DNA from 2 places in the Metabacillus sp. 84 genome. Region 2 is predicted to be linked to the other one. Evidence: a T-box and tRNA genes for the amino acid it is inferred to sense, from the RefSeq annotation. Region 2 holds a T-box; the other holds one or more tRNA genes.
What was found. A T-box is a leader RNA that pairs with one kind of tRNA and senses whether it is charged. The one in region 2 lies ahead of ileS (isoleucine--tRNA ligase), so its partner is inferred to be a tRNA-Ile.

Region 1: it encodes a tRNA-Ile, which carries the amino acid that the T-box ahead of ileS (isoleucine--tRNA ligase) is inferred to sense. The anticodon was not compared.

The regions. Positions count from the first base shown of each region.
Region 1 covers NZ_JBNILN010000002.1:593-14,944, forward strand. Annotated here, with positions in the region: tRNA gene ACQCV8_RS04475 (tRNA-Val) at 80-155, shown strand; tRNA gene ACQCV8_RS04480 (tRNA-Thr) at 182-257, shown strand; tRNA gene ACQCV8_RS04485 (tRNA-Lys) at 433-508, shown strand; tRNA gene ACQCV8_RS04490 (tRNA-Leu) at 528-612, shown strand; tRNA gene ACQCV8_RS04495 (tRNA-Gly) at 620-694, shown strand; tRNA gene ACQCV8_RS04500 (tRNA-Leu) at 705-790, shown strand; tRNA gene ACQCV8_RS04505 (tRNA-Arg) at 801-877, shown strand; tRNA gene ACQCV8_RS04510 (tRNA-Pro) at 886-962, shown strand; tRNA gene ACQCV8_RS04515 (tRNA-Ala) at 975-1,050, shown strand; tRNA gene ACQCV8_RS04520 (tRNA-Met) at 1,068-1,144, shown strand; tRNA gene ACQCV8_RS04525 (tRNA-Ile) at 1,150-1,226, shown strand; tRNA gene ACQCV8_RS04530 (tRNA-Ser) at 1,239-1,331, shown strand; tRNA gene ACQCV8_RS04535 (tRNA-Met) at 1,515-1,591, shown strand; tRNA gene ACQCV8_RS04540 (tRNA-Asp) at 1,596-1,672, shown strand; tRNA gene ACQCV8_RS04545 (tRNA-Phe) at 1,843-1,918, shown strand; tRNA gene ACQCV8_RS04550 (tRNA-His) at 1,929-2,004, shown strand; tRNA gene ACQCV8_RS04555 (tRNA-Gly) at 2,011-2,084, shown strand; tRNA gene ACQCV8_RS04560 (tRNA-Ile) at 2,105-2,178, shown strand; tRNA gene ACQCV8_RS04565 (tRNA-Asn) at 2,189-2,263, shown strand; tRNA gene ACQCV8_RS04570 (tRNA-Ser) at 2,325-2,415, shown strand; tRNA gene ACQCV8_RS04575 (tRNA-Glu) at 2,430-2,501, shown strand; gene ACQCV8_RS04580 (GNAT family N-acetyltransferase) at 2,533-3,051, opposite strand; gene glgB (1,4-alpha-glucan branching enzyme) at 3,485-5,416, shown strand; gene ACQCV8_RS04590 (glucose-1-phosphate adenylyltransferase) at 5,361-6,530, shown strand; gene ACQCV8_RS04595 (sugar phosphate nucleotidyltransferase) at 6,566-7,594, shown strand; gene glgA (glycogen synthase GlgA) at 7,591-9,045, shown strand; gene ACQCV8_RS04605 (glycogen/starch/alpha-glucan phosphorylase) at 9,032-11,428, shown strand; gene ACQCV8_RS04610 (LysM peptidoglycan-binding domain-containing protein) at 11,706-12,536, shown strand; gene ACQCV8_RS04615 (TspO/MBR family protein) at 12,782-13,243, opposite strand; gene ACQCV8_RS04620 (yteA family sporulation protein) at 13,502-14,242, opposite strand; gene ACQCV8_RS04625 (1,4-dihydroxy-2-naphthoate polyprenyltransferase) at 14,326-14,352, opposite strand, start outside.
Region 2 covers NZ_JBNILN010000004.1:269,677-284,028, reverse strand. Annotated here, with positions in the region: gene ACQCV8_RS10370 (DUF881 domain-containing protein) at 1-136, shown strand, start outside; gene ACQCV8_RS10365 (small basic family protein) at 136-501, shown strand; gene ftsA (cell division protein FtsA) at 703-1,995, shown strand; gene ftsZ (cell division protein FtsZ) at 2,038-3,195, shown strand; gene spoIIGA (sigma-E processing peptidase SpoIIGA) at 3,418-4,341, shown strand; gene sigE (RNA polymerase sporulation sigma factor SigE) at 4,399-5,118, shown strand; gene sigG (RNA polymerase sporulation sigma factor SigG) at 5,349-6,197, shown strand; gene ACQCV8_RS10335 (YlmC/YmxH family sporulation protein) at 6,372-6,626, shown strand; gene pgeF (peptidoglycan editing factor PgeF) at 6,742-7,575, shown strand; gene ACQCV8_RS10325 (YggS family pyridoxal phosphate-dependent enzyme) at 7,576-8,244, shown strand; gene ACQCV8_RS10320 (cell division protein SepF) at 8,261-8,698, shown strand; gene ACQCV8_RS10315 (YggT family protein) at 8,705-8,968, shown strand; gene ACQCV8_RS10310 (RNA-binding protein) at 9,124-9,900, shown strand; gene ACQCV8_RS10305 (DivIVA domain-containing protein) at 9,995-10,510, shown strand; T-box leader at 10,556-10,779, shown strand; gene ileS (isoleucine--tRNA ligase) at 10,828-13,593, shown strand; gene ACQCV8_RS10295 (TraR/DksA family transcriptional regulator) at 14,168-14,352, shown strand, end outside.

The sequences.
Region 1 (14,352 bases), on a different contig from region 2:
AGCGCACATGAGTGCGTGAGGATGCGAACGAGTGAAGACGACAACGCAATGCGCCGCTCATCGCAAGCCGAAACTATATGGAGGATTAGCTCAGCTGGGAGAGCATCTGCCTTACAAGCAGAGGGTCGGCGGTTCGATCCCGTCATCCTCCACCATCCTATACTTCGGTAATTCGTACTTGGCCGGTGTAGCTCAATTGGTAGAGCAACTGACTTGTAATCAGTAGGTTGGGGGTTCAAGTCCTCTTGCCGGCACCATTCACAGGGTATTGTATAACCTGAGAGAGTGTAAATGAATGACCCATTAGCTCAGTCGGCAGAGCACGATCGAGTGATCTTCGAAGCGAAGCATCAGCGCCCAAATGGAGCTGCTGCTTGAATAAGCTTTCTGAGATTGGGGCGTCTTACATGCTCTGGGTGTAGGTAATATAAGGAGCCATTAGCTCAGTCGGTAGAGCATCTGACTTTTAATCAGAGGGTCGAAGGTTCGAGTCCTTCATGGCTCACCATTCGATTTTTATACAGTAAGCGGATGTGGCGGAATTGGCAGACGCACCAGACTTAGGATCTGGCGCCTTCGGGCGTGGGGGTTCGACTCCCTTCATCCGCACCATGTTTACGCGGAAGTAGTTCAGTGGTAGAACACCACCTTGCCAAGGTGGGGGTCGCGGGTTCGAATCCCGTCTTCCGCTCCATTTTTACAGCGCCGGGGTGGCGGAATTGGCAGACGCACAGGACTTAAAATCCTGCGGTAGGTGACTACCGTACCGGTTCGATCCCGGTCCTCGGCACTTTTATTAAGCGCCCGTAGCTCAATTGGATAGAGCGTTTGACTACGGATCAAAAGGTTAGGGGTTCGACTCCTCTCGGGCGCGCCATTATATTTCGGGAAGTAGCTCAGCTTGGTAGAGCACTTGGTTTGGGACCAAGGGGTCGCAGGTTCGAATCCTGTCTTCCCGACCATTTTACATAATTGGGGCCTTAGCTCAGCTGGGAGAGCGCCTGCCTTGCACGCAGGAGGTCAGCGGTTCGATCCCGCTAGGCTCCACCAATTATAATAACCTATATGGCGGCGTAGCTCAGCTGGCTAGAGCGTACGGTTCATACCCGTGAGGTCGTGGGTTCGATCCCCTCCGCCGCTACCATACAGGGACCTTTAGCTCAGCTGGTTAGAGCAGACGGCTCATAACCGTCCGGTCGTAGGTTCGAGTCCTACAAGGTCCACCATTTCCCTTGCACGGAGGAATACCCAAGTCTGGCTGAAGGGATCGGTCTTGAAAACCGACAGGGGGGTCAAACCCCGCGGGGGTTCGAATCCCTCTTCCTCCTCCATTTTCTGCAGGCAATGAGCATAGCTAAACTTAATACTTTTTATTATCGCGGGGTGGAGCAACGAGCGCTGCTTCCACGAATAAGCTTCGAGTTGTACTCGCCGAGACACTGCTTGATTTTGCTTCCTGAGGCGAGGACAGTCTACAAACAATGAGCATAGCTAAACTTAATACTTTTTATTATCGCGGGGTGGAGCAGTCTGGTAGCTCGTCGGGCTCATAACCCGAAGGTCGCAGGTTCAAATCCTGTCCCCGCAACCAAAATGGTCCGGTAGTTCAGTTGGTTAGAATGCCTGCCTGTCACGCAGGAGGTCGCGGGTTCGAGTCCCGTCCGGACCGCCATTTACGTTTTCTTGATACATAAGATAATCTATATTAAATGCTAGAGGGTTTTAATAAGCAAGAAATTCAGGGAAGCGACCTAGTGAACACCGCTCCGTATCTAGATACGAGTGGATGGGAACGGGGGAGCTGACGATGAGATTTAAGCTTAGTGAAAGCCGAAGCTAGATGGCTCGGTAGCTCAGTCGGTAGAGCAATGGACTGAAAATCCATGTGTCGGCGGTTCGATTCCGTCCCGAGCCACCATTTTTTTATGGCGATTGTGGCGAAGTGGTTAACGCATCGGATTGTGGTTCCGACATTCGTGGGTTCGATTCCCATCAGTCGCCCCATAGAATGCGGGTGTAGTTTACTGGTAAAACCTCAGCCTTCCAAGCTGATGTAGTGGGTTCGATTCCCATCACCCGCTCCAATTCCAATTCCATTGAATATGGGCCTGTAGCTCAGCTGGTTAGAGCGCACGCCTGATAAGCGTGAGGTCGATGGTTCGAGTCCATTCAGGCCCATTTATTTTGTTCCGCAGTAGCTCAGTGGTAGAGCTATCGGCTGTTAACCGATCGGTCGCAGGTTCGAGTCCTGCCTGCGGAGCCATCATACTTATAGGCATCAGTCAGGTTTGTGGATTTTTTTCACAGATCCTCTCTATATTTGCGGGGAAGTACTCAAGTGGCTGAAGAGGCGCCCCTGCTAAGGGTGTAGGTCGTGTAAGCGGCGCGAGGGTTCAAATCCCTCCTTCTCCGCCATCTATTATTAATACGGCCCGTTGGTCAAGCGGTTAAGACACCGCCCTTTCACGGCGGTAACACGGGTTCGAATCCCGTACGGGTCATAAATAAAAAACGCTGCAATCGCAGCGTTTTTTATTTATTTTGGATCCAGAAGCGCTTTATTGCATTACCGTCCTCTTCTATGAACTCTGCTTCGAAGACTCCACCGTTCTTTAGAATTGTTTTTTCCGAAGCGATGTTGTCCTTATCGCACGTAACCAACACTTCGGATAACCCCAGCTTTTTGATCCTCTCCAAAGTCATCGACAGAATGGCAGTTGCATATCCTTTTTTTCTTTCTGATGGCCTGATTCCATAGCCAATATGGCCCCCGCGTATCCTTAAATACTCATTTAGCCTGTGCCTTACATTTGCAGCTCCAACCAGTTTCCCTGATTCGGTCAGCAGCCAATAGGTGGAGTGAGGAACAAAATTTTCCGGGGCGTTTTCTTCCAGTTTCTGTGCCTTTAATTCTTGTATATAATCAAAAAAATCAGAAGGGTCTTCAGAAACGACCCATGGGACAACTTTTTCACCGGAGTGAATCCAATCCCTGTAGAAATCCATATATTCTTCTCTATACCTCTCGTCAGGCTCCACTAACTTTAGCATCAGATCACCCCTTAGCCCGGTAACTAGTTTTTAGAACTATAATACAAATTTCATAAAGTTGCAACGAATTTTTGACTATCCTTCTCTGTTTGCTCTGCGATATCAGCTGATTTCTCATCGGAGACTGGAAAAAAATACGATATTCTTCGACATTATTTGCACTTTCATATGTTTGTAAAATAATACTTATAACTGTGCGTTATAAAAGAGACTTTATTATTCGCGAACTTTCTTTCTATTTTTTCTATTCTTTTCCAGCAATTGTTTTGAAAAATAATGTTTATAATGAGAGTACATGGAGTTTGTAGGATTATGTCAAAATATAAAAGCGTTTGCACAAAAGGGATTTTTCACTTATTAGTGAATTAAGAAAGAGAAATAGGGGTATATAGATTGAGATACACTCTAATTAGCAAAGGAGGGTTCATTCTGGATGATTGCCAGTCCTACAGATTTTGAAGTTCATTTGTTTCATGAAGGAAATCTGTTTAAGAGCTATGAACAATTCGGGGCCCATTTAAAAGCAATTAACGGGGTAAATGGAGTCCAATTTACTGTTTGGGCGCCGCATGCGAAGGATGTCAGGATAGCCGGAGACTTTAATAAGTGGAAGGGAAGCGGATATTCACTTGAAAAGGTGAGCAGAGAAGGAATATGGTCTGGTTTTTTCCCTGATTTAAAGCAAGGTGATGTGTATAAATATGAGCTGATCACCAGAAATGGATCAAGACTGCTCAAGGCAGACCCTTTTGCTTTTTATTCTGAAGTAAAACCGAACACTGCTTCGGTAATCGCCAATATTGACGGCTATACCTGGAATGATCAGAAGTGGCAAAAGAAAAAGAAGGCAAAGACTGTTTATCAAAAGCCGTTTTTTATATATGAACTAAATCTTGCATCATGGAAAAAGAAGGACGATGGAAGTTTTTATACGTATAAGGAAATTGCGGATGAATTGATACCGTACGTTATTGAACACGGTTTCACGCATATAGAATTAATGCCGGTGATTGAACATCCTTTTGACAGGTCCTGGGGGTACCAGGGAACAGGGTACTTTGCAGCTACCAGCAGGTATGGCAAACCTGAAGAGTTTATGGAACTGATTGACCTATGTCATCAAAACGATTTGGGCGTCATTATGGACTGGGTACCCGGCCATTTTTGCAAGGATGCACACGGCCTTTATATGTTTGATGGAGAGCCGGTTTACGAATACAGCAATTACAGTGACAGAGAAAATGTAGTTTGGGGTACAGCCAATTTTGATCTGGGCAAGCCGGAAGTACATAGCTTTCTAATCTCCAACGCCTTGTTCTGGCTGGAGAAATATCATATTGACGGCTTCCGGGTTGATGCCGTAGCTAATATGCTGTACTGGCCAAATTCCGATTCAGATGCTGAGAATCCATACGCGGTAAGCTTTATAAAAAAGCTGAATGAAAAGGTTCATGAATTCGACCCTCACGCACTGATGATAGCGGAGGATTCTACGGATTGGCCTTTGGTAACCGCACCTGTTTCCGAGGGAGGACTTGGATTTCAATACAAGTGGAATATGGGCTGGATGAATGACGTCCTGGAGTATATGGAGACAGATCAGCATGCCCGCAGCGATATTCATCACAAAATGACGTTTTCCCTTATGTATGCCTTCAATGAAAATTTCATTCTTCCTTTCTCCCATGATGAAGTGGTACACGGCAAAAAATCGCTGTTAAATAAGATGCCGGGGGACTATTGGCAAAAGTTTGCTCAGCTAAGGCTGTTAATGGGATATATGCTCGCCCATCCAGGCAAGAAGCTTCTTTTCATGGGATCCGAATTCGGTCAGTTTGATGAATGGAAGGATTTGGAGGAGCTTGATTGGTTTTTAGAAGATTATGAGCTTCATAGAAAAACAAGGGTCTATTTTAAAGAGATGATGAGTATTTACAAAAAGCAGCGGCCGCTTTACGAATTGGATCACTCTCCAGAAGGGTTTGAATGGATTGATGCTGATAATGCGGGTCAAAGCATCTACTCATTTATACGAAGAGGATTAAAGGATGGAGAACTGCTGATTGCCGTTTGCAACTTCAGAAGCGATGTGTACCACGATTACAAAATCGGGGTGCCTGCTGATACAAGATATGTAGAAATCTTAAACAGCGATGATCCTTCGTTCGGTGGATCCGGACAAATAAACGGAAAAGAAATGAAAGCCGAAGCTGAGGAACTTCATGGCCAGCCGTACAGCATTAAAATGACGGTGCCGCCATTTGGTTTTAGCTTGTTGAGAGCCATTAAAAAGAGAAAGGAGAACAACAATGAAAAAGAAATGCGTAGCAATGCTTCTGGCAGGGGGAAAGGGCAGCCGTCTTAGTTCTTTAACAAAGAATCTGGCAAAGCCGGCTGTACCATTTGGAGGGAAATACAGAATTATCGATTTTCCGCTCAGCAACTGCACGAACTCCGGCATTGACACAGTAGGGGTACTTACCCAGTATCAGCCGCTCGTTCTTCACTCTTATATTGGAATCGGAAGTGCATGGGATTTAGACCGAAAAAATGGAGGGGTTACAGTACTGCCGCCATACGCTGAATCCTCCGAAGTAAAATGGTATAAGGGCACTGCAAGTGCTATATATCAGAATCTGAACTATCTGGAGCAGTATGATCCTGAATATGTATTAATTCTTTCAGGAGATCACATTTATAAGATGGATTATTCAGAAATGCTGGATTACCACATTGAAAGAAACGCGGATGTCTCCATTTCAGTAATTGAGGTTCCCTGGGAAGAAGCAAACCGCTTTGGAATAATGAATACAAATGAACAGCTGGATGTCGTTGATTTTGATGAAAAGCCTCAAAATCCTAAAAATAATCTTGCTTCAATGGGCGTCTATATTTTTAAATGGTCTATCCTTCAAGAATATTTAGAGATGGATGAAAGAAATCCATATTCCAGCAATGACTTTGGGAAAGACGTCATTCCCCTCCTTATTGAAGAGAAAAAGAAGCTTGTTGCCTATCCGTTTAAAGGCTACTGGAAGGACGTAGGTACAGTGAAAAGCCTTTGGGATGCAAACATGGATCTTTTAAAAGAGGATTCCGAGCTTAACCTGTTCAGCCAGGACTGGAGAATTTATTCAGTTAATCCGAACCAGCCGCCACAATACATTTCAGAAGAAGCTGAAGTAACAGATTCTCTTGTCAATGAAGGATGCGTAGTATATGGAACCATTCAGCATTCCGTCCTTTTCCAGGGTGTAACGGTTGGAAAGGATTCATTTTTAAAGAATTGTGTTATTATGCCAGATGCGGTTATTGGGGACAACGTATACATTGAGAATGCCATTGTACCTGAGGGCATGACGATTGAAGATGGTACGATGATCCGCTCCAATACAGAACTCGATGAAGTCCTCCTTGTTACTCCGGACTATATCAGACAGCAGCAAGTGGCCCTCCGCGATGCGGAAGTCACTGAATAAACGGCACATACTACAAAAGGAAGAGGTGGGTAAGCATGAACAATACCCTGCTTGGAATAATAGATGCTACGGCGCATAGTCAGAATATTGATGATTTAATACAAAACCGGTCTATGGCCGCTATTCCGTTTGGAGGACGCTACAGATTAATCGATTTTGTCCTATCCAATATGGTGAATTCAGGAGTGGACAGTGTGGCTATCTTCCCTAAATACCAGTACCGGTCACTTATGGATCATCTTGGATCAGGAAAGGAATGGGACTTAAACCGCAAGCGTGATGGCTTGTTCTTTTTTCCATCTCCACATCTTCATGATGAGTATGACGAGTTCGGTTCATTCAGGCAATTTAAAGATCACTTTGACTATTTTAAAAGAAGCAGGCAGGAATACGCGGTAATTGCAAACAGCCATACGGTCTGCAACATCGATTTCTGCAAGGTGCTCAAGCATCATATGGAAATGGGCTGTGATGTAACGGAAATCACAAAGGATGGGAAATCCCTCCAAATGTATGTGCTCAAAACTTCTCTGTTAAAGGATTTGATTTCTACCTACGATGAGCGGGGGCTTAAAACGTTAAATCAGGTAGTCACTGAAGGAAGATCTCAGCTTAACATCTGCGATTACTCTTTTACGGGTTATGCTTCTGTTATCGATTCAATCGAATCGTATTTCCGATACAGCCTGGATTTATTAAAGCCGGATGTTTGGAAAGAGCTGTTTCCAAAGGCAGCGCCTGTCTATACAAAAGTCAAAGATGAGCCGCCAACAAAATATTTGAAGTCTTCCTATGTCCGCAACTCAATGATTGCGAATGGCAGCCGGATTGAAGGGCATGTTGAAAACTCAATTATATTCAGGGCGGTCCACATAGGCAAAGATACCGTCATCAAAAACGGGATTATTATGCAGAAATCTTCCATAGCAGAAAATTGTGTGCTGGAAAATGTAATTTTGGATAAAGACGTCAAAATCGGCAGTCATGAAGTTCTTAAAGGAACAAAGGAGCATCCAATTGTGCTTCGAAAAGGTTCGGTTCAAGGAGTGCTGATCAAGTCGTGAAAATTTTATTTGCCGTAGCAGAATGTGTGCCCTTCGTCAAATCGGGAGGTCTTGCTGATGTAGCCGGAGCATTGCCGAAGGAACTCAAACGGATGGGGTCTGATGTAAGAGTCATGATGCCGAAATACGGCCAGATTCCGGAAAAATACAAAGCGGAAATGACTAAGATCAAGGAAGTTCAAGTGGCTGTCGGGTGGCGTTCGCAGTTTTGCGGAATTGAAGAATACGAGTTGGATGGTGTAACGTACTATTTCCTGGACAATGAATACTATTTTAACCGGGATTCTCTTTACGGGCATTACGACGATGGGGAAAGGTTTTCATTTTTTTCAAGAGGCGTTCTGGAGGCAGTGAAGGCCATTGATTTTCAGCCGGACCTTATTCACAGCCATGATTGGCACACCGGAATGGTCTCTTACTTCTTAAACGAAGTGTATGCAGCCGATCCGTTCTATTCTGAAATCAGAACCGTTTTTACGATTCACAACCTTGAGTTTCAGGGTATTTTTCCTCAGGAGATCATCTATGATCTCCTGAATCTCGGGCATGAAGATTTTACTGCGGACAAACTGGAATTCTATCAATGTGTAAATTTTATGAAGGCAGCCATTATCTCTTCTTCCGCCATTACAACCGTGAGTCCGACTTATATGGATGAAATTCAGACTCCATATTACGGTGAACGGATGGACGGTCTGCTGCGGTCTAAAGGGGATTCCCTGCACGGCATTCTTAATGGAATCGATGACACAGTATACAATCCTGCCAATGATTCCTTAATTGAAGCCTCATACGATGTCGCCGAAATAGAAAAGAAGCAGGAAAATAAAGCAGCACTTCAACAATTGTTTGGGCTTCCCGAGCGTCCGGATGTTCCGCTGATTACGATGGTTACAAGGCTGACAAGACAAAAGGGGCTTGATCTCGTCCGGCATGTTATGGAGGAGATGGTAAATGAAGATACGCAGTGGATCATCCTTGGCACGGGAGAAGAGGAATTTGAAAACTATTTCAGGCATATGGAATATAAGTATCCTGAAAGGGTGAAAGCTCACATAGGCTTTGATGAGCCCTTAGCACACAAGGTTTACGCAGGGGCTGACATTTTTCTCATGCCTTCTCGGTTCGAGCCATGCGGGCTGGGTCAGCTGATTGCCCTAAGGTACGGGGCTATTCCAGTAGTCAGGGAGACGGGCGGATTAAACGATACGGTCCTTTCCTATAACGAAGCTACCGGAGAAGGCAATGGATTTTCATTCCGGAATTTTAATGCACATGATATGATGCATACCATCAGGCGAGCAGTCACGGTCTACAGAGAGGACAAAGAATTATGGAATGATCTTGTCATAAATGCCATGAGCCAGGATTACAGCTGGGCTAAATCAGCCAGCCAGTATTATGAGCTCTATTCTGATCTGATGGGAAGTGGGAGTATTGTTCTCAAGTAAAGAGTCTTTTCAGAAGAATTTTCTTAAAAGGCTGGAAATGACCTATGGCAAAACGTTCAGAGAGTCATCCAGCAGGGATCAATACAACACTTTAGGCCTTATGGTCAGAGAATACATCAGTGCAAACTGGATCCAGACAAACGAGAAAAACCGTTCAGCTAACAACAAGCAGGTTTATTACTTATCCATCGAATTTTTGCTGGGTAAACTGATGGGACAAAACCTTTTAAACCTCGGAATTCGTGAAGTGGTTGAAAAAGGCCTGGAGGAGCTTGGCATAAATTTGTCCGCAATTGAAGAATCAGAAGCGGATGCCGGGCTTGGAAACGGCGGGCTTGGACGTCTTGCCGCCTGCTTCCTGGACTCTCTGGCCTCTTTGGATCTGCCGGGTCATGGCTGCGGCATTCGATATAAGCACGGTTTGTTTGACCAGAAAATAGCAGACGGCTATCAAGTAGAGTATCCTGAACAATGGCTGCGCCATGGAAACATATGGGAAGTGCGAAAACCGGATCAGGCGGTGGACATTTTGTTCTGGGGAACCATTGAGAGCCGGGAAACAGATGGCAAGCTGGAGTTTACTCATACTTCGGCAGAAACAATCGTTGCCGTGCCTTATGATATGCCTGTTATTGGATATGAAACGAATACCGTTAATACGCTGAGACTCTGGAGTGCAGAGCCTGCACATCATCCTCCTCTGCACCGGGACCTGCTTACATACAAACGTGAAACAGAAGCGGTTTCTGAGTTTCTGTATCCCGATGATACGCATGATGAAGGGAAAATTTTAAGGCTGAAGCAGCAGTATTTCCTTGTTTCCGCCAGTATTCAAAGCATCATCCGTTCCTATCGGAAAAAGAATGGAAGCCTTCATGATTTTCATGAAAGAGTTGCTTTGCATATTAATGACACTCATCCAGTATTAGCCATTCCTGAACTAATGAGGATCCTTTTGGATGAAGAGCATCTGGAATGGAAGGAAGCCTGGCATATAACGACCCATACGATCTCCTACACGAACCATACAACTTTATCCGAAGCGCTGGAAAAATGGCCGATTTACTTGTTTAAGCCTCTTCTGCCAAGGATTTATCAAATTGTTGAAGAAATAAATGAGCGCTATTGCAAAGCATTGTGGGAGAGGTACCCGGGCGATTGGAACAGGATTGAGCATATGGCCATTCTTGCTCACGGTCTTGTGAAAATGGCGCATCTTGCGATAGCTGGAAGCCATAGTGTAAACGGTGTGGCTAAAATCCATTCCGATATTTTAAAGATGCGTGAAATGAAGCGGTTCTATGAGTTTGAACCAGAAAAATTCAATAATAAAACAAATGGAATTGCCCATAGAAGATGGCTTTTAAAAGCAAACCCTGAGCTGTCTGATGCAATTACAGAAGCAATCGGCAGCCGGTGGATCAAAGAGCCTGAATCCCTGATCCAGCTGAAACGGTTCATATATGACGAGGGAATGAAGGAAAAGAATGCCCAAATCAAACAGGCCCGTAAAGAGATTCTGGCCCATAAAATCTTTGAGCAATCCTCTTTAAAAATAGATCCATCTTCTATTTTTGATGTACAGGTGAAGCGGCTGCATGCCTACAAGAGGCAGCTGCTGAATGTACTTCATATTATGTATCTTTACAACAGAATTAGAGAAGATTCCAATTTCACTGTTTATCCGCGTACATTCATCTTTGGGGCAAAAGCCTCGCCTGGCTATTACTATGCTAAAAAGGTCATTAAACTCATTAATGCCTTAGCAGAAAAGGTGAATTCAGATCCGAAAGTTTCACAGATGGTAAAGGTTGTCTTTATGGAAAATTACCGTGTGTCACTGGCCGAATCCATTTTTCCTGCAGCGGATGTGAGCGAGCAGATCTCCACAGCTTCTAAGGAGGCTTCAGGAACCGGAAATATGAAGTTCATGATGAACGGGGCTCTGACAATTGGAACCCTGGACGGGGCAAATGTGGAAATACTGGAATCCGTCGGGCCGTCCAATATCTTCACGTTTGGCCTGACAGCCGAGCAGGTTCTCGATTATTATGAAAACGGCGGCTATCGTTCAACTGAGTATTACCATCATGATGCAAGAATTCGCCAGGCAGTAGACCAGCTTGTTAATGGCTTTTTTCACGAAACAGAGGGAGAGTTTGAAGCCATCTTCGATTCGCTGCTTGCTCATAATGATCAGTATTTTGTACTAAAAGATTTTTCCTCCTATGCAGAAGCACAGGAAAGGGTAGAGCGGACCTTTATCAATAAAGGGGAATGGCAGGAAAAGTCCCTTCTGAATATTGCTTATTCAGGTTCGTTTTCAAGTGACCGGACCATTAAGGAATATGCTGAAGGAATATGGAGAATCAAACCAATTTAAGTATAAGGGGTGCTTCCTGCTGGGAAGCACTTTTTTATGTAAGAGGTTTAAAGGGGATGTTTTAATCATCGCAAAGCAGCTATCCAAAATCTAGTGAGAAGGCATGAAATTAGTTGAGGATTACTGCCGGACGGAACTCCCCGATAACTGGGAAAAATCACTTGTTTGTAGTTCGATTTTATTGAATTTTTTTAACTGCGATGTAAACGGTTTGTCAGCATCGAATCCTCTCATGTGATAGGTGTCATCCAATTACAACGAGGAAGAATGCGGTTACATGAAAAAAAGATATATTCCAATGGCTTTGGCTGCAGCCCTTTCTGCAGGTGCGGTTACGCTGCCGGCATCCGCAGAAAGCACAATAACAGTAAAAGAAGGGGATACCCTTTCAGAACTTGCAGCCGAGCATCAGCGCTCGATCGATGAATTAATGCAGCGCAATAACCTTTCTGATGATACGATTTATACTGGACAATCAATAGATTTAGGGGAAGACATGTCTGTAAAAGGAACTTTGGTACATAAGGTTCAAAGCGGAGAAACACTAAGCGGGATTTCTCTACAGTACCATACAACGGCTGCCTCGCTCAAAACCTTGAATAATCTCCAATCTGACGTCATTTATGCCGGTCAGGAGCTTCAAGTTAAGACAGAGGAGAAACGTTCGGCCCTTGATACAGGTATATTTCCTCTGGAAGAAGGAACCTATCATCCATTTGTAGACACTTGGGGAAAATCCAGAGAATATGGCGGAGCAAGAGTTCATGAAGGCACGGACATATTTGCCGAGGAGGGAACTCCTGTATATGCAGCTACAGATGGAAGCATTGCCCGTAAAGGCTGGAACGAGCTTGGAGGATGGAGGCTGACCGTTAAGACGCCAGATGGGTTTAACGCTTATTACGCCCATCTTTCAAAGTATGCAGACGGGATTGACGCAGGTTCCGAAATAAAAAGGGGCCAGCTGATCGGATATGTAGGGGATACTGGATATGGACCGGAAGGAACGAGCGGAAAATTTGTTTCCCATTTGCATTTCGGGTTGTATGACGCTGAATTTGAAGCCATTAATCCTTATCCTTATTTAGTAGAATGGGAATTAAGCTAACGGATCTCTTGCTAATGACAAGGGGGCTGTCTGAAAAATCCGGATAGGAAAAAATGCAGAAATGGAAACCCCCCGGGAGCACCGGGGGGTTTCTATGCCAGTGTTGTTTTGTTCTAACAGAATGGGGCAGGCTGATTGAGACGGAACACGCCGCGCAGGCGCAGCACCCTTCCTATAGCCCGTGAGCGCCTGGAAAAAGGCTTTACTGCGAACAAAAAGCTTTTCAAACTCAGCCAGGCATGAGATTAAACGTTCATCGAATAAAACAAATAGGATAAATAGAGAGCAAAGAACGTCCATAAAACATATGGAATAAGCAGAATACCCGCTATTTTTCGGATCCTGTATACAAGAACGGCAAGCACCAAAGCTGAAATTGCCACCACGGCACAGTCTACCGCGGCAGCTAAAAGATTCTTTTGAGCAAATTGAAAGAAGCTGAACAGCTGATTGGAAAGGTAATTCACAATCAGGGTGGCCCAAAAAAAGCCTGAAAGCTTTCCTAACCCAGCTTTACGGTCAATCAATGTGATGGATGCTGCAATAAGTGCAAACAGGAAGGCCCAAATTAAGCCGATTGTACCTCCAGCAGGAGTCCATTCCGGCTTATTTAATGAATCATACCAGCTTTGATCTACTTGAAACAGGAATCCGCTGATCGAAAATAGTGCATATGTAAAAACAAAAATGAAAATGGAACGAACCATAGATATCCCTCCTTTATAACTTACTCATTCCTTTTCACCATTGCAGTACCATTCAAACGTTAGGATAGGCTCAAATAGCTTATGCATGAAGGGTGTACGAAGCCCAATGGTAAATTTCTTTTATACTTTAGCTGCCGGGAAGCTTTGCCAGAGCCGCACAAGATCTCTGCTCCGCTCCCGGACAGGCAGAAAAAAGGGGCTGGAGCATTCCTCCGACCCCGAATATTGTTCCTCATTTAGAAGGCTTTCTGTTTTCCTTTATTTCTCTGAATATGGCTCTTTTTCGGATGCAGGCAGATCGCCGAAAGCGGTCATAATTCCCCATTCGTCTAATTCATCTTCGTACTTTTCATGCTGTTTATTTGGATAGACCGTCAGATTTTTCCCTTCAATATCTGTTCCTGCAAAGTTTTCGTAATCTTCTGCGTAACCGATGTTGTCTTCTGATTCAATATACGCGTCATTGTAGTTCTCCATCGGATATTCGAAATCTGATGGAGATTCTGATGAACCGAAGCGGGCTGTTTCCTGATAGGCATCCTCCGCATCAAAAGCTTCAGAGCCATCATAAACAAATTTCCCGAATGGAGGGGCTAATACTTCTTCTTCAATCGGGCGGTCGAAAGAGACGGACTGATTTGGGGAGTGCTCCTTGCATGTGACAGCAGACGGGATGGCTTCCAGCCGCTCCACAGGAATATCCTTTCCGCACACTTCGCACGTTCCATACGTTCCGTTTTCCATAGCTTTGAGGGCGCGGTTAAGATCCCTCCATTCTTCTTCGGCGTGCTCGTTCAATGCAACATCCTTCTCGCGTTCATAAAGCTCAGTTCCTTCATCTCCGGGATGATTATCATAACTGGACAATTCTCCCACTGTATCATGCGGGTGTCCTGCCTCAAGACCGAAATGTCCATTTTCCTTAAAGCGCTGCTCAAGCTCTTCCTTTGACTTTTGAAGCTGTTCCTGAAAAGCAGTCAGCTGCTGATCTGTAAGCATAGGGGGTATTCCTCCCTTTATTTGTTTTATGCTCTGCTTAGTATGAACAAGAAAATAAAAAAAACACGGTCCGGAAGACCGTGTTACGAAACGAGGTAGCTGATCAGCAA
Region 2 (14,352 bases):
TGACTTGTTCGCCATCGATAATATTAAGCTTGAAGCAGAGGATCCCTCATCTGATATCGTGATTCCGGGAAGCGATAAGAAAATCCCCAGCGGCAAGCTTTCATATGATGAAGGCGTTAAAGGGGGAACTAACTAATGTGGCTGCCAGTGCTTGGGCTGATCCTCGGGATTGCTCTTGGTTTTACCACTGAAATTAAAATCCCTGCAGAGTACTCAAATTACCTGTCCATTGCGATCCTGGCTGCCTTGGATACCCTGCTTGGGGGAATACGCGCCCAGCTTCAAAACATATACGATGAGCTTGTGTTCGTGTCCGGCTTCTTTTTTAACATTTTATTGGCAGCGGCTTTAGCTTTTCTGGGTGTACATCTTGGTGTAGACTTATATCTGGTGGCGGTCTTTGCCTTTGGTGTAAGGCTGTTTCAAAACATTGCGGTTATCAGGAGAATTCTGATTGCTAAATGGAGTGAAGCCAGGAAAAATGTAAAAAAAGTTGAGTAAACTAGAGGGAAAAATGCTTCTTTTGCCGAATAAATTCCTATAGCGGAATTTCTGGCCTAACCGAAAAGGAGCGATTCTGCTGTTTTTGGCATGAAAAGGCAGATTACACACGTAAATCGTGCCCTAATCCAAGATCCAGATTGTAATCCAGCTTATCAAATAATAGAATAGAAATGTAGAGAGAGAAGGAGGTGCCATAGAATGAACAACAGTGAAATCTTCGTGAGTCTCGACATCGGTACATCCAGTGTTAAAGTAATCATCGGAGAAATGGCCGATGATGCTCTTAACGTAATAGGTGTTGGGAACGTCAAGTCAGAAGGATTAAAAAAGGGTTCGATCGTAGATATAGACGAAACCGTTCATTCTATTAAGAAAGCCGTTGAACAAGCGGAGCGCATGGTAGGAATTCCACTTAAAAGAGTTGTAGTAGGGGTTGCCGGAAACCATGTACATCTTCAGGAATGTCATGGAGTGGTTGCGGTTTCCAGTGAAAACAGGGAAATCGCCAATGAAGATGTCCGCCGCGTTATAGAAGCGGCACAGGTTATGTCGATTCCTCCTGAAAGAGAAATTATTGATGTCATACCCCGTCAGTTTATTGTCGACGGTCTGGATGAAATAAATGATCCCCGCGGAATGCTTGGGGTAAGGCTTGAAATGGAAGGGACAATCATTACCGGTTCCAAAACAATCTTACATAATTTGCTTCGCTGTGTGGAACGTGCGGGGCTTGAAATTACAGACATTTGTCTCCAGCCGCTGGCTGCCGGTTCTGTAGCACTTTCCCGGGATGAGAAAAATCTCGGAGTTGCCATGATAGATATAGGCGGCGGCTCCACAACGATCGCTCTTTTTGAGCAGGGTCATCTCCGGTCATCTTCCGTCCTTCCAATAGGGGGAGAGCATCTTACTAAGGATTTGTCCATTGGCTTACGGACCGCTACTGAAGAGGCGGAGAGAATCAAGGTAAAGCATGGGCATGCATTTTATGATCATGCTTCACCGGACGAGGTTTTTGAAGTATCGATAATTGGTACGGATCAAAAACAGCAATTTAACCAGCTGGAAATCTCTGATATCATTGAAGCAAGACTCGAGGAGCTATTTGAAATGGTGCAGCATGAGCTTGCACGTCTCGGAGTCAGAGATATGCCGGGCGGTTTCGTGCTTACCGGCGGCACAGTCAGCATGCCTGGAGTGCTTGAGCTTGCACAGGATATGCTACAGAGCAGTGTGAGAATTGCAAGCCCTGATTATATAGGGGTCAGAGAGCCGCGGTATATGACAGGTGTAGGGCTTATCCAATTTGCTTACAAAAATGCTAAAATTCAGGGAAGAAGAATTGGTTCCAACGTATCCCAGGAAGCTTACACTGAACAGGCGGCAGCTGTAAGAGAAGAACAGCCTCAGCGGACAAGCAAGCCTAAACAGCCAAATGAAGATAAGAAGCAAAGCAAAGTGAAAAAGTTTTTCGGCTACTTCTTTGATTAAAACGATCAACCAGAAGTGATTGATGGATTAGGAGGATTATGCATGTTGGAGTTTGAAACGAATATTGACGGTTTAGCAACAATAAAAGTAATAGGTGTAGGCGGAGGCGGGAACAACGCAGTAAACCGCATGATCGAGCATGGAGTTCAAGGGGTGGAATTCATTGCCGTCAACACGGATGCACAGGCACTGAATCTATCAAAAGCAGAAGTAAAAATGCAAATAGGCTCTAAGCTTACGAGAGGTCTTGGCGCAGGTGCCAACCCTGAAGTCGGGAAAAAGGCAGCGGAAGAAAGCAAAGAGCAGATTGAAGAAGCGCTTCGAGGCGCTGACATGGTATTTGTGACAGCCGGAATGGGCGGAGGAACAGGTACAGGTGCAGCCCCTGTCATAGCTCAAATTGCAAAAGATTTAGGTGCATTAACTGTTGGAGTTGTAACACGTCCGTTCACTTTTGAAGGAAGAAAGCGTGCGATGCAGGCTTCAGGCGGAATTTCATCTATGAAAGAATCCGTTGATACGCTGATTGTCATTCCAAATGACCGTCTTCTCGAAATTGTTGATAAAAATACACCGATGCTTGAAGCCTTCAGAGAGGCAGACAACGTACTGCGTCAAGGTGTACAAGGTATTTCGGATTTAATCGCAGTACCCGGTCTGATCAACCTTGACTTTGCTGATGTTAAAACCATCATGTCCAACCGTGGATCTGCCCTGATGGGAATTGGTGTTGCCACTGGAGAAAGCAGAGCGGCTGAAGCTGCTAAAAAAGCTATCTCAAGTCCGCTTCTTGAAACATCCATAGATGGAGCTCAAGGTGTCTTGATGAACATTACGGGCGGTGCCAACTTAAGTCTTTATGAAGTTCAGGAAGCCGCGGATATCGTTGCTTCTGCTTCCGATCAGGAAGTGAATATGATTTTCGGTTCTGTAATTAATGAAAACCTTAAGGATGAGATCGTAGTTACTGTCATTGCGACCGGCTTCAGCGAGCAGGAGATTAACCCTCCTAAACAGCCTCGCTTCGGAGGAACGGCTCAGCCTGCTCCTAACAAGCCTGCTATGCCTCAGAAACGCGAGCGTGATCGTGAGGTAAAGCGCGAGGAACCTGCACCATACAATGAAACTCCCCGCCAGCAGCAGCCGGACGATGCACTGGATATACCTACCTTCCTGCGCAACCGCAACAGAAGAAGATAAATAGAGTTTAAGCCTGGCACATCGATGATGCCAGGCTTTTTTTTATGCTCCGGTTAAGAGAAACTCTCCGGATAGAAGGGGTTTTGTTCCGACAAAACCCCTGAAAAAAACACGGGTTTCCCCTTCATGAATTGACAGACTTTACAGGACGATCTCTATATACTTATGGCTATATCCTGCATATAAGACAATCATTAGCCTGTTAAGGAAGTAGGTTGAACATTGTCCGTTTATCTAGATGTCATATGGATGCTGAATTTTTTATTTGACTTGTTTTTGCTGCTGCTTACCTCAGTGTTTTTGAAAAGGCCGAAAGTGTGGTATCGGCTTTTGCTGGGAAGCTTGATTGGTTCATCGATCATCTTATTCATGTTTACCCCAGTGAGCCCGTTTTTCAGCAGCCCCGGAGGAAAAGTTCTCATTTCTGCTGCTATGGTCTATACAGCTTATGGTTTTGTCCGCATCAGCTATTTTCTGCAAAATATGCTTATGTTTTATTTTGTCACGTTTGCTATTGGTGGAGGCCTGATCGGGACGCACTATTTTCTTCAGCAGGACAGCTATCTTGCAAACGGTGTACTTGTTACACAGACGACAGGATTTGGAGACCCGGTATCCTGGATTTTGGTTATCTGCGGTTTCCCGCTGCTGTGGCTGTTTTCATCCGGACGCGGAAAGGATGTTCAGGTGAAAAAGCTTCAATATCATGAAATTGTGAATGTTACAGCGGTATTTGGCGACTCCGTTCTATCGATGAAAGGTTTAATTGACAGCGGGAACCAGCTGTTTGATCCCATCACCCGGACTCCTGTCATGATTGCAGATACGGCCCTGCTGAGAGATGAGATTCCGGTAGAGCTGGCAGATCATGTGATGTCCGGACACATTCTTGAAAATCTGCCGGAGCTAGACGAGCACTGGGGTTTAAGAATGCGGATTATCCCCTACAGAGGCGTAGGGCAGCAAAATCAATTCTTAATCGGTCTGAAGCCGGATTCGATCACAATTCATACAGAAAAAGAAGAAATCAGCGTGAAAAAAGCCATTATCGGGCTGAGTTCATCCAAACTTTCGGCCGATGGGGACTTTAGCTGCATTGTTCATCCGCAAATGCTTCAGGGGGCAGCCTCGGCACATGTGTCCTAATATAACCAAATTATTATTAATTTACCCGCATCCTTTAAAATTAGAAGGGGGAGAAAAATGAAAAACTTAAGGCTCAAAGTGACATACTGGTGGTATAAAATCCTAACCAAGCTCGGCTTAAAGACGGATGAAATCTATTATATCGGAGGCAGTGAGGCACTGCCGCCCCCGCTTAATAAAGATGAAGAAGAGATTCTTTTGAAAAAACTGCCGAAAGGGGATCAGGCGGCAAGAGCTATTTTAATTGAACGGAATCTCAGGCTTGTTGTCTACATTGCCAGAAAATTTGAAAATACTGGAATAAATATTGAAGACTTGATCAGCATAGGAACAATCGGGCTGATTAAAGCGGTCAATACGTTTAATCCAGAAAAAAAAATAAAGCTGGCTACATATGCTTCCAGGTGTATTGAAAATGAAATACTAATGTATTTGAGAAGAAACAACAAAATACGGTCTGAAGTTTCATTTGATGAACCTTTGAATATTGATTGGGACGGCAATGAGCTTCTTTTGTCTGATGTGCTTGGAACGGATGATGATATTATTACTAAGGACCTGGAAGCAAACGTTGACAAAAAATTGCTGTTGAAGGCTCTTCAGCAGCTGAATGAAAGAGAAAAACAAATTATGGAGCTCCGTTTCGGACTGCAGGGCGGAGAGGAGAAAACGCAAAAAGATGTAGCGGACATGCTCGGAATTTCGCAATCATACATTTCACGGCTCGAGAAAAGGATTATTAAGCGATTAAGGAAGGAATTCAACAAAATGGTATGATTTTCTAATATGCCATCCTGTATTCAAGCAGGGTGATGACTATTGCAGCACCTGCTGATCGGAGCAGAAGCTGCTGGGGCAGGCCGGGCGAGGCGAAGAGACAGGTATAGAGCCGCCCTTGGATAACCAGCCGGCTGCCGGCAGGCGAATAGAACAGAAAAAATAAAAGGGGAGACAAACCCTTTTTTTATTTGGACCAAAGCAAAAAGTGCAGTCATGAGCTGTTTCCAATGTGCATATTTTTCCAACTGCAGGAAATACTGTTTTTTGTACAGCAGCTCCTGACTGGAGGGAAAGATGTGACACGAAATAAAGTAGAAATTTGCGGAGTAGACACCTCAAAACTTCCCGTGCTGAAAAATGAAGAAATGAGAATTCTCTTCAGAGAAATGCAGAGCGGGAACAACTCAGCAAGAGAAAAACTCGTAAATGGAAATCTCAGATTGGTTCTGAGTGTCATCCAGCGTTTCAACAACCGTGGGGAGTTTGTCGATGATTTATTTCAAGTCGGCTGCATCGGGCTTATGAAATCCATCGATAACTTCGACCTGGGACAAAATGTTAAATTTTCAACATACGCTGTACCTATGATCATCGGGGAGATTAGAAGGTATTTGAGGGATAATAATCCGATAAGGGTTTCCCGTTCCTTAAGAGACATCGCGTATAAAGCCCTTCAAGTAAGGGAAAAGCTGATGACTCAGACATCAAGAGAACCTTCTGCAGAAGAAATTGCAAAAGTCCTTGAAGTTCCTCATGAAGAGATCGTATTTGCCCTGGATGCCATACAGGATCCTGTATCCCTGTTTGAGCCGATCTACAATGATGGCGGAGACCCGATTTACGTTATGGATCAGCTCAGCGATGAACGCAACAGAGATATTCAGTGGATTGAAGAGCTTGCTTTAAAAGAAGGAATGAGACGGCTGAATGACAGGGAAAAGCTTATCCTCAGGAAGCGTTTCTTTCAAGGAAAGACCCAGATGGAAGTGGCAGACGAAATTGGAATATCACAGGCCCAGGTATCAAGGCTTGAGAAGGCTGCTATAAAGCAAATGAACAAGAACATCCAGCAATAGGGACAAGCCATAGGAACTGAGCCGGAAACGGCGAGGTTCCTTTTTTGCTGAAGATATTTTACGGGCCAGGGTTTTGCTGAGGAAATTGGCGCCGCGCGTACCGGTATTTAGAATACTGAACCAAACCGGTCATACATTGGTTAATAAGAGATTTGTTAAGGAGAGATGGAGTGCATGATGAATATTTCCGAGTTCCAGACTAAGGATATTGTCAACGTTTCTGATGGAAAAAAGCTTGGAAGCATCGGGGATTTCGACATTAATGTGACGACAGGAAAAATCCAGGCGATCATCATCTCAGGCCCGGGGAAAATGCTTGGATTTTTCGGGCGGGAAGAGGAATTTGTCATCCCGTGGCGAAACATAGTAAAGATTGGAGAAGACGTCATTTTGGTCCGCGTAGCTTCAAAAGAAGCTTCCCAGGATTAGAAAGAATCAGAGGCTTATAAATGATTAAATTTGCCCTTTATTTATGAACATCAAGGGAAAGATGTGGTAAAATAAAGGCATTCATCATAGGATTTTTGTCGAAAAGGAGATCGGTATGAGTTCTGAGCTGTTTTCAAGTGACCGGGATACATTTTTGAGCCTGAACCGTTTTACAGGAGTGGACTCCTCCATCCTGGCAGGTTTTACGGTGAAAGATGGAGGGACCAGCAAGGATCCATATGCATCTTTAAATATGGGCCTCCATGTCCAGGATGTTCGGGAGGACGTCGTGGCGAACCGGAGGTTATGCGCCGCTGAGGCAGGCATATCTCTGGAAAACTGGGTGTTTGCAGACCAGGTTCATGGAAAAAGAATAGTCAAAGCCGGTCAAAAGGAAAGAGGAAGCGGTGCCTTTCATTACGATCAGGCGATACTGGAAGCAGATGGACTTTACACAAATCAGACTGGTCTTGTCCTAGCCCTTGCATATGCAGACTGTGTACCAATCTTTTTTTATGAAAAAAAGGCGAAACTCATCGGAATTGCCCATGCAGGATGGAAAGGAAGCGTGTTAAATATTGGCGGTGAAATGATTGCTGCCTGGCTTGAAGCAGAGGGTGCTTCTCTTGAAAATATTCATGCCGCGATTGGTCCTTCAATCGGCCCATGCTGCTATAAAGTCGACGACAGTGTCATTTCAAAAGTGAACAAACTGTTTAATCACCATGAAGAGCTTCCCTGGGTAGAAACAGAGCCGGGTCAATACCGTCTGGATTTAAAAAAACTAAATGCAGCTTTGCTGAAAAAAGCAGGTCTTTCCGATAACCAGATTTCCGTCTCCGGACTGTGCACCTGCTGCGAAAAGGATTTATTCTTCTCCCATAGAAGAGATGCCGGCCGAACGGGCCGAATGATCGGTTTTATAGGTTTAAAAGAGGAGGATTCCTGATTGGAAGTAAAACAAAATCTGACTGCAATCATTGGGAATATTGAAGCAGCCTGCAGGCGGTCAGGCAGGAACCGTAAAGATGTCCATGTAGTGGCAGTAACCAAGTATGTGACAGCAGACCGGGCAGAGGAAGCGGTTGAAGCGGGAATTCTTCATCTCGGAGAGAACAGGGATGAAGGTCTCTCCGGCAAATTTGACCGTATTGGGGACCGGGCGGTTTGGCATTTTATCGGCTCTCTTCAAACGAGAAAAGTGAAAAATGTTATTGATAAGATCGATTACATACATTCACTGGACAGGCTCTCACTTGCAAAAGAAATTGATAAACGGGCAGACGCTCCCGTTAAATGCTTTGTGCAGGTAAACACTTCTGGCGAGGAATCCAAACATGGATTGTCTCCGGACGAAACCATCCCCTTCATCGAGGCGTGCAGGGAATATCCGAATATCCTGATTTCAGGACTCATGACCATGGCGCCAAACACGGATGACAAAGGGCTCATCCGGCAGACCTTCCAATCTTTAAGGCAGCTTAGGGACAAAGTGAAGGCTATGGAATTGAGCCACGCCCCTTGTGATGATCTTTCAATGGGGATGTCAAATGATTATACAGTTGCGATCGAAGAGGGAGCTACGTTTATTCGAATCGGCTCTTCCCTTGTAGGATAAACCAGGAGGTGTAAACATGAGTATTAAAAACCGCTTTAAGAATTTTTTTGTGCTGGATGAAGAGGATTACGAGTACCAGGAAGAACAAACATTTGAAGAGGAATATGGATCTGCCGAGCAGCCGGCAGCAAAAAAAGAAGGCAAACAAAATGTCGTTAGTTTGCAAAGTGTGCAAAAATCCTCTAAAGTAGTTTTATGCGAGCCCCGCGCTTATTCGGAAGCTCAGGATATTGCAGATCAGCTGAAAAACCGCCGGGCAATCGTCGTGAATCTTCAGCGCATCCAGCATGATCAGGCGAAACGAATCGTCGATTTTCTGAGTGGAACAGTTTATGCGATAGGCGGAGATATACAGAAGGTAGGGCTGAATATCTTCCTTTGTACGCCTGATAACGTAGATGTATCGGGCACAATCTCTGAACTGGCAGTTGAAGATGAACCTCAAAGGTGGTAATGGACAATGAGCATTGTTTTTACAGTATTAGGGTATTTGCTGCGGTTTTATTCGTACGCCATCATCATTTACATTCTGATGTCCTGGTTTCCGAACGCGAGAGAAACTAAATTTGGAGAAATTCTCGCTTCAATCTGCGAACCGTTTTTAGAGCCTTTCCGTAGAATCATTCCATCTTTCGGAATGATCGACTTTTCTCCAATTGTAGCCATCCTTGTTCTGAATCTTGCACAAGGCGGTCTATGGTCTTTATACAATATGATCAGCTGATTTAAAGGGACGAAAAAGTCCCTTTTTCTATGTGTGCAGAGAAAACACGGCACCAGTTTAAGTGAATGCACTTGATAGCTGAGTATCCGTGTTTTTACTTTTACGCCTTAGGTAAAACGTGAACGAAGCACCCATTATATAGAAACGGTGATAACATGACAGATTTATTTCAGCATTTCAGAGAAGATGAGCGGGATTTTGTTGAAAAAGTAATGGGCTGGAAGGATTTCGTCCAAAGCTCTTACAGTGCGAAACTTACGGACTTTTTGGACCCCAGGGAGCAGGAAATCGTACAGTCAATTGTAGGCGATCAAATGGAGACTAAAGCAGCTTTCGACGGCGGCGCCCCTGGAGCAGAGAGAAAAAGAGCTCTTATTCATCCTGATTACATGAAACCCGGGAAAGAAGACTTTGATCTGATCCTATACGAAATCAGCTACCCTGCAAAATTTGTAGCCCTTGAACACCCTCAAGTGCTTGGAGCGTTAATGTCCATTGGACTTAAGCGTTCCAAATACGGAGATATATTGATGGAAAACGAAGTCATTCAGCTTGTGGCGGCAAAGGAAATGGATGATTTCCTGAGGCTTCAGCTAACTGAAATTGGGAAATCTAAAGTGGAGCTGAAAAAAATCAGCTTCTCTAATGCCATTGCCGTGACGGAGAGCTGGAATGAGGCATCGGCGACTGTCAGTTCTCTCCGCCTTGATGCAGTAGCCGCTGCGATTTATGGACTTTCGCGGCAAAAGGTTCAGCCCCTTTTGCAGGCAGGGCATATTAAGGTAAACTGGCGCACAGCAGAGCAGGGGGCAATGGAGTGTCAGGAAGGGGACACAATTTCTGTAAGAGGGTATGGCAGAAGCAAAATCACAGAAATTCTTGGCCGGACGAAAAAAGACAAGATCAGAATGCACTATGGGCGGCAAAAATAATCGTGAAATTTGGAGGTTTTGCCCCAAAATTCACGAATAATGAATTATAATGGTATGCAGGGACGTATACCGATACATATGGAGGTGGCCTATAGTGCCTTTAACACCGCTTGATATTCATAATAAGGAATTTAATAAAGGGTTCCGCGGTTATGATGAAGACGAAGTAAATGAGTTTCTGGATCAGATTATTAAAGATTATGAAATGGTCATCCGTGACAAGAAAGAGTCTGAAGCACGCGTTGCAGATATGGAAGAAAAGCTGAGCCACTATACGGTCATTGAGGAAACCTTGAATAAATCCATTCTGATTGCACAGGAAACGGCTGAAGAAGTAAAGCGCAATGCTCAAAAGGAAGCTAAGCTGATCATAAAGGAAGCCGAAAAAAATGCCGACCGCATCATTAATGAATCCCTTTCGAAATCCCGCAGAATTGCCATGGATATCGAAGAGCTTAAAAAACAGTCTAAAGTATTCCGCACCCGTTTCCAGATGCTGATTGAAGCACAGCTTGATCTTTTAAAGAATGATGATTGGGATCATCTGCTCGAATACGAAGTGGAAGCTGTTTATGCCGGCGAGGATGAAGAAGCAAAATACCGTCCTTGACTTTTTGCCGGATATTCGCATATAATTTGAGCACAATCGAAATATGAACCGACGATGACAGGGATAGTAATCTGAATGGAGCCTTTATTCAGCGAACCGGGGGCGGTGGGAGCCCGGGTAAAGTTTTCAGACGAACATCACCCTTGAGTTCCTTCCTGAAAAACTGAGTAGGGAAGGCGCATCATTCCCGATACGAATGCTTAAGCGGATGCGTTTTTTGCGTGTCTATAAGGGTGGTACCGCGTGAAGCAAGCCTTCTCGTCCCTTTCCACAGGGATGAGAAGGCTTTTTTGTATTTTATTTTAGGAGGAAACGGAATGGATTATAAAAATACGCTGCTTATGCCAAAAACGGAGTTCCCTATGCGCGGCAATCTGCCAAAGCGAGAACCGGAAATGCAGGAAAAATGGGAAGAAATGAACATCTACAAAATGGTTCAGGAGCATACGAAGGACCGTCCTCTATTTATTCTGCATGATGGCCCTCCCTATGCCAACGGTGATATCCATATGGGTCATGCACTTAATAAAATTCTAAAGGATTTTATCGTCCGCTACAAATCGATGAGCGGCTATAACGCCCCTTATGTCCCGGGCTGGGATACACATGGTCTTCCGATAGAAACGGCTTTGACTAAAAACAAAAAAGTGAACCGCAAGGAAATGTCTGTAGCAGATTTCCGAAAGCTTTGCGAAGAATACGCCTGGACTCAAATTGAAAGCCAGCGCGAGCAGTTTAAACGTCTGGGGGTAAGAGGAGACTGGGATCACCCTTATGTCACGATGAAACCTGAATATGAAGCGCAGCAAATTCTTGTTTTCGGAGAAATGGCTAAAAAGGGGTATATTTATAAAGGTTTAAAGCCTGTTTACTGGTCTCCTTCAAGTGAGTCAGCCCTTGCAGAAGCTGAAATTGAGTATCAGGATAAAAAATCTCCCTCTATTTACGTTGCGTTTGACGTAGCAGATGGAAAAGGTGTTTTGGAGGAGGATGAAAAAATTGTCATCTGGACCACAACTCCATGGACCATTCCAGCGAACCTTGGAATTGCTGTGCATCCAGATCTTGAATACACCGTCGTGCGGGCAAATGACGCGAAATATGTAGTTGCCACAGAGCTGCTTGCCTCCGTAGCGAAAGAGCTTGAATGGCAGGACTTCGAAACCGTCAGAACCCTGAAAGGGAAGGAAATGGACCGGATAGCTGCGAAACATCCGCTCTATGAAAGAGAATCACTCGTCGTCCTTGGCGGGCATGTTACGACAGATGCCGGTACTGGCTGCGTTCACACGGCGCCTGGCCACGGGGAAGATGACTTTTTAGTCGGGAAAGAGTATGGCCTTGATGTGCTTTGCCCAGTCAATGAAAAAGGAGTAATGACCGAGGAAGCTCCCGGGTTTGAAGGGCTTTTTTACGATGAAGCGAACAAACCCATCACCGAAAAGCTTCAGGAAAACGGGGCGCTTTTGAAGCTTTCCTTTATCACCCACTCCTATCCGCATGACTGGAGAACAAAGAAGCCAACCATCTTCAGAGCAACGGCCCAATGGTTTGCATCCATTAAAGATTTCCGGTCTGAATTGCTGGAAGCTGTTAAAGAAACAAAATGGGTCCCTGCTTGGGGAGAAACCAGGCTGTTTAATATGGTTAGAGACCGCGGAGACTGGTGTATTTCCAGACAGCGCGCCTGGGGAGTTCCGATTCCTGTTTTTTATGCAGAGAATGGCGAGCCGATCATTACAGATGAAACAATCAGCCACGTATCCGGTCTATTCCGGAAACACGGCTCCAACGTGTGGTTTGAGCGTGAAACAAAAAATCTTCTGCCTGAGGGATTCACACATAAAGGAAGCCCGAACGGCACGTTCTCCCGCGAGATGGATATAATGGACGTCTGGTTTGATTCGGGTTCTTCCCACCAGGCAGTTCTTCATGAGCGTGAAGATCTCAAGCGGCCGGCTGATCTTTATCTGGAGGGCTCGGATCAGTATAGAGGCTGGTTTAACTCCTCCTTGTCCACATCTGTAGCTGTAACAGGCAAAGCGCCTTATAAAGGGGTGCTTAGCCATGGGTTTGCACTGGACGGCCAGGGCAGAAAAATGAGTAAATCGATCGGAAACGTTGTCTTGCCTTCCAAAGTAATGAACCAGCTCGGTGGGGACATTCTCCGCTTATGGGTCGCTTCCGTGGACTATCAGGCAGATGTACGGGTATCCGACGCTATTCTTAAGCAGGTCGCTGAAGTATACCGGAAAATCCGGAACACGTTCCGCTTCCTTCTTGGAAACCTTGCCGATTTTACTCCGGCAGACGCAGCAGACTGGGAAAATCTGCGGGATGTTGACCGCTACATGCTCGTAAAGCTTAACAAGCTCATTGATAAAGTGAAAAAAGCGTATGAAGAGTATGAATTTGCCGTGATCTATCATGCAGTTCATAACTTCTTTACGATTGAATTGAGCTCCTTTTACCTTGATTTTGCAAAGGATGTTCTATACATTGAAGGGAAAGATCACCCGGACCGCCGTGCCATCCAAACGGTCCTTCATCAAACTCTGCTCGCACTTACAAAGCTTACGGCGCCTATCCTCCCTCACACAGCAGATGAAGTCTGGGAGCATATTGACTCCGAAGCGGCAAAGAGTGTACAGCTGACGGATATGCCGGAAAGCATGGAGATCGAAAATGCTGAAGTGCTTGAGGAAAAATGGGATGCCTTTATGACGCTTCGCGACGATGTTCTAAAAGCTCTTGAAAACGCCAGAAGTGAGAAGGTCATTGGCAAGTCACTGACTGCGAAGATCACACTTTATCCAGACCATAAAACGGCAGCGCTTCTTGGGTCAGTCGAAGAGGATTTAAAGCAGCTCTTCATTGTCTCGGGCTTTGAAATTGGCGGAGATCTGAATTCGGCTCCGGCTCATGCGCAGCACTTCAGCAACATGAAGATTACTGTTGAGGCGGCCGAGGGCGGAACATGTGAGCGCTGCTGGATTGTAACGCCTGAAACAGGAAAGGACCTTGAACATCCAGGTCTGTGCGCCCGCTGTGCAAGCATAGTAAAAGAAGAATATACATCTTAACCAATGGAAGGGGCTGTCTAAAAAGTCCTTTCAATGGAAAATATAGAAACAAAAAACCCCCGGGTCATTCCGGGGGCTTATTTGTGAAAATCGCTTTGATCCAAACCGGCCGGTGTGGCTGTTTGAAGCGCAAGGTGCTTACCTCCAAGTTTCCCAAGAGGTTACCACCCGCTACGCCCGCTGCTGAGCGGCCTGAAGTGAAAATCAGTCAGGTCAACAGCTCTTTTCATTAGGCTTTGTTAAAGCATCGTGTTGATTTTTCACACCTGTTGATTGGAGCGGAAGGCGTGAGACTCCGAGCTAAAAGCTAAGCGAGGAGGAGGCTCACCGCCCAGTCCTTGGATAAGCGAGCGCCTGCTAGCTGCAATCAACAGCCAAGTTTAACAGAGCTTTTCATTAAAATTCAAAAGGAATTACTCGGCAGCCCCTTTTTAAACACAGTTAACTCCCTTATTTGATTGAAACAGCTCCTCGTTTCCCGGCAATAGTCATCTGTGGAAAAAAATGAACAGGGTTAGACTCCGCTGAACGGATAAACTATTTTTACAAACCTTACAGCAGGAGTTGAGCCGCATTGAGCAATGATTTTTTTTCGATCCGAAAGGAGCTTGAATTAATGCGGAAGGAGCTTCAGGAGCGGTTGTTCCACCACTCTATGTTTGAATCAGACCATGATGGAGCGCACAATGGAACGATTTTGCATCATGTTAAAGAAGAGCTGAGGGATGTCGAACACGCGCTAAGCAAAATGGATACCGG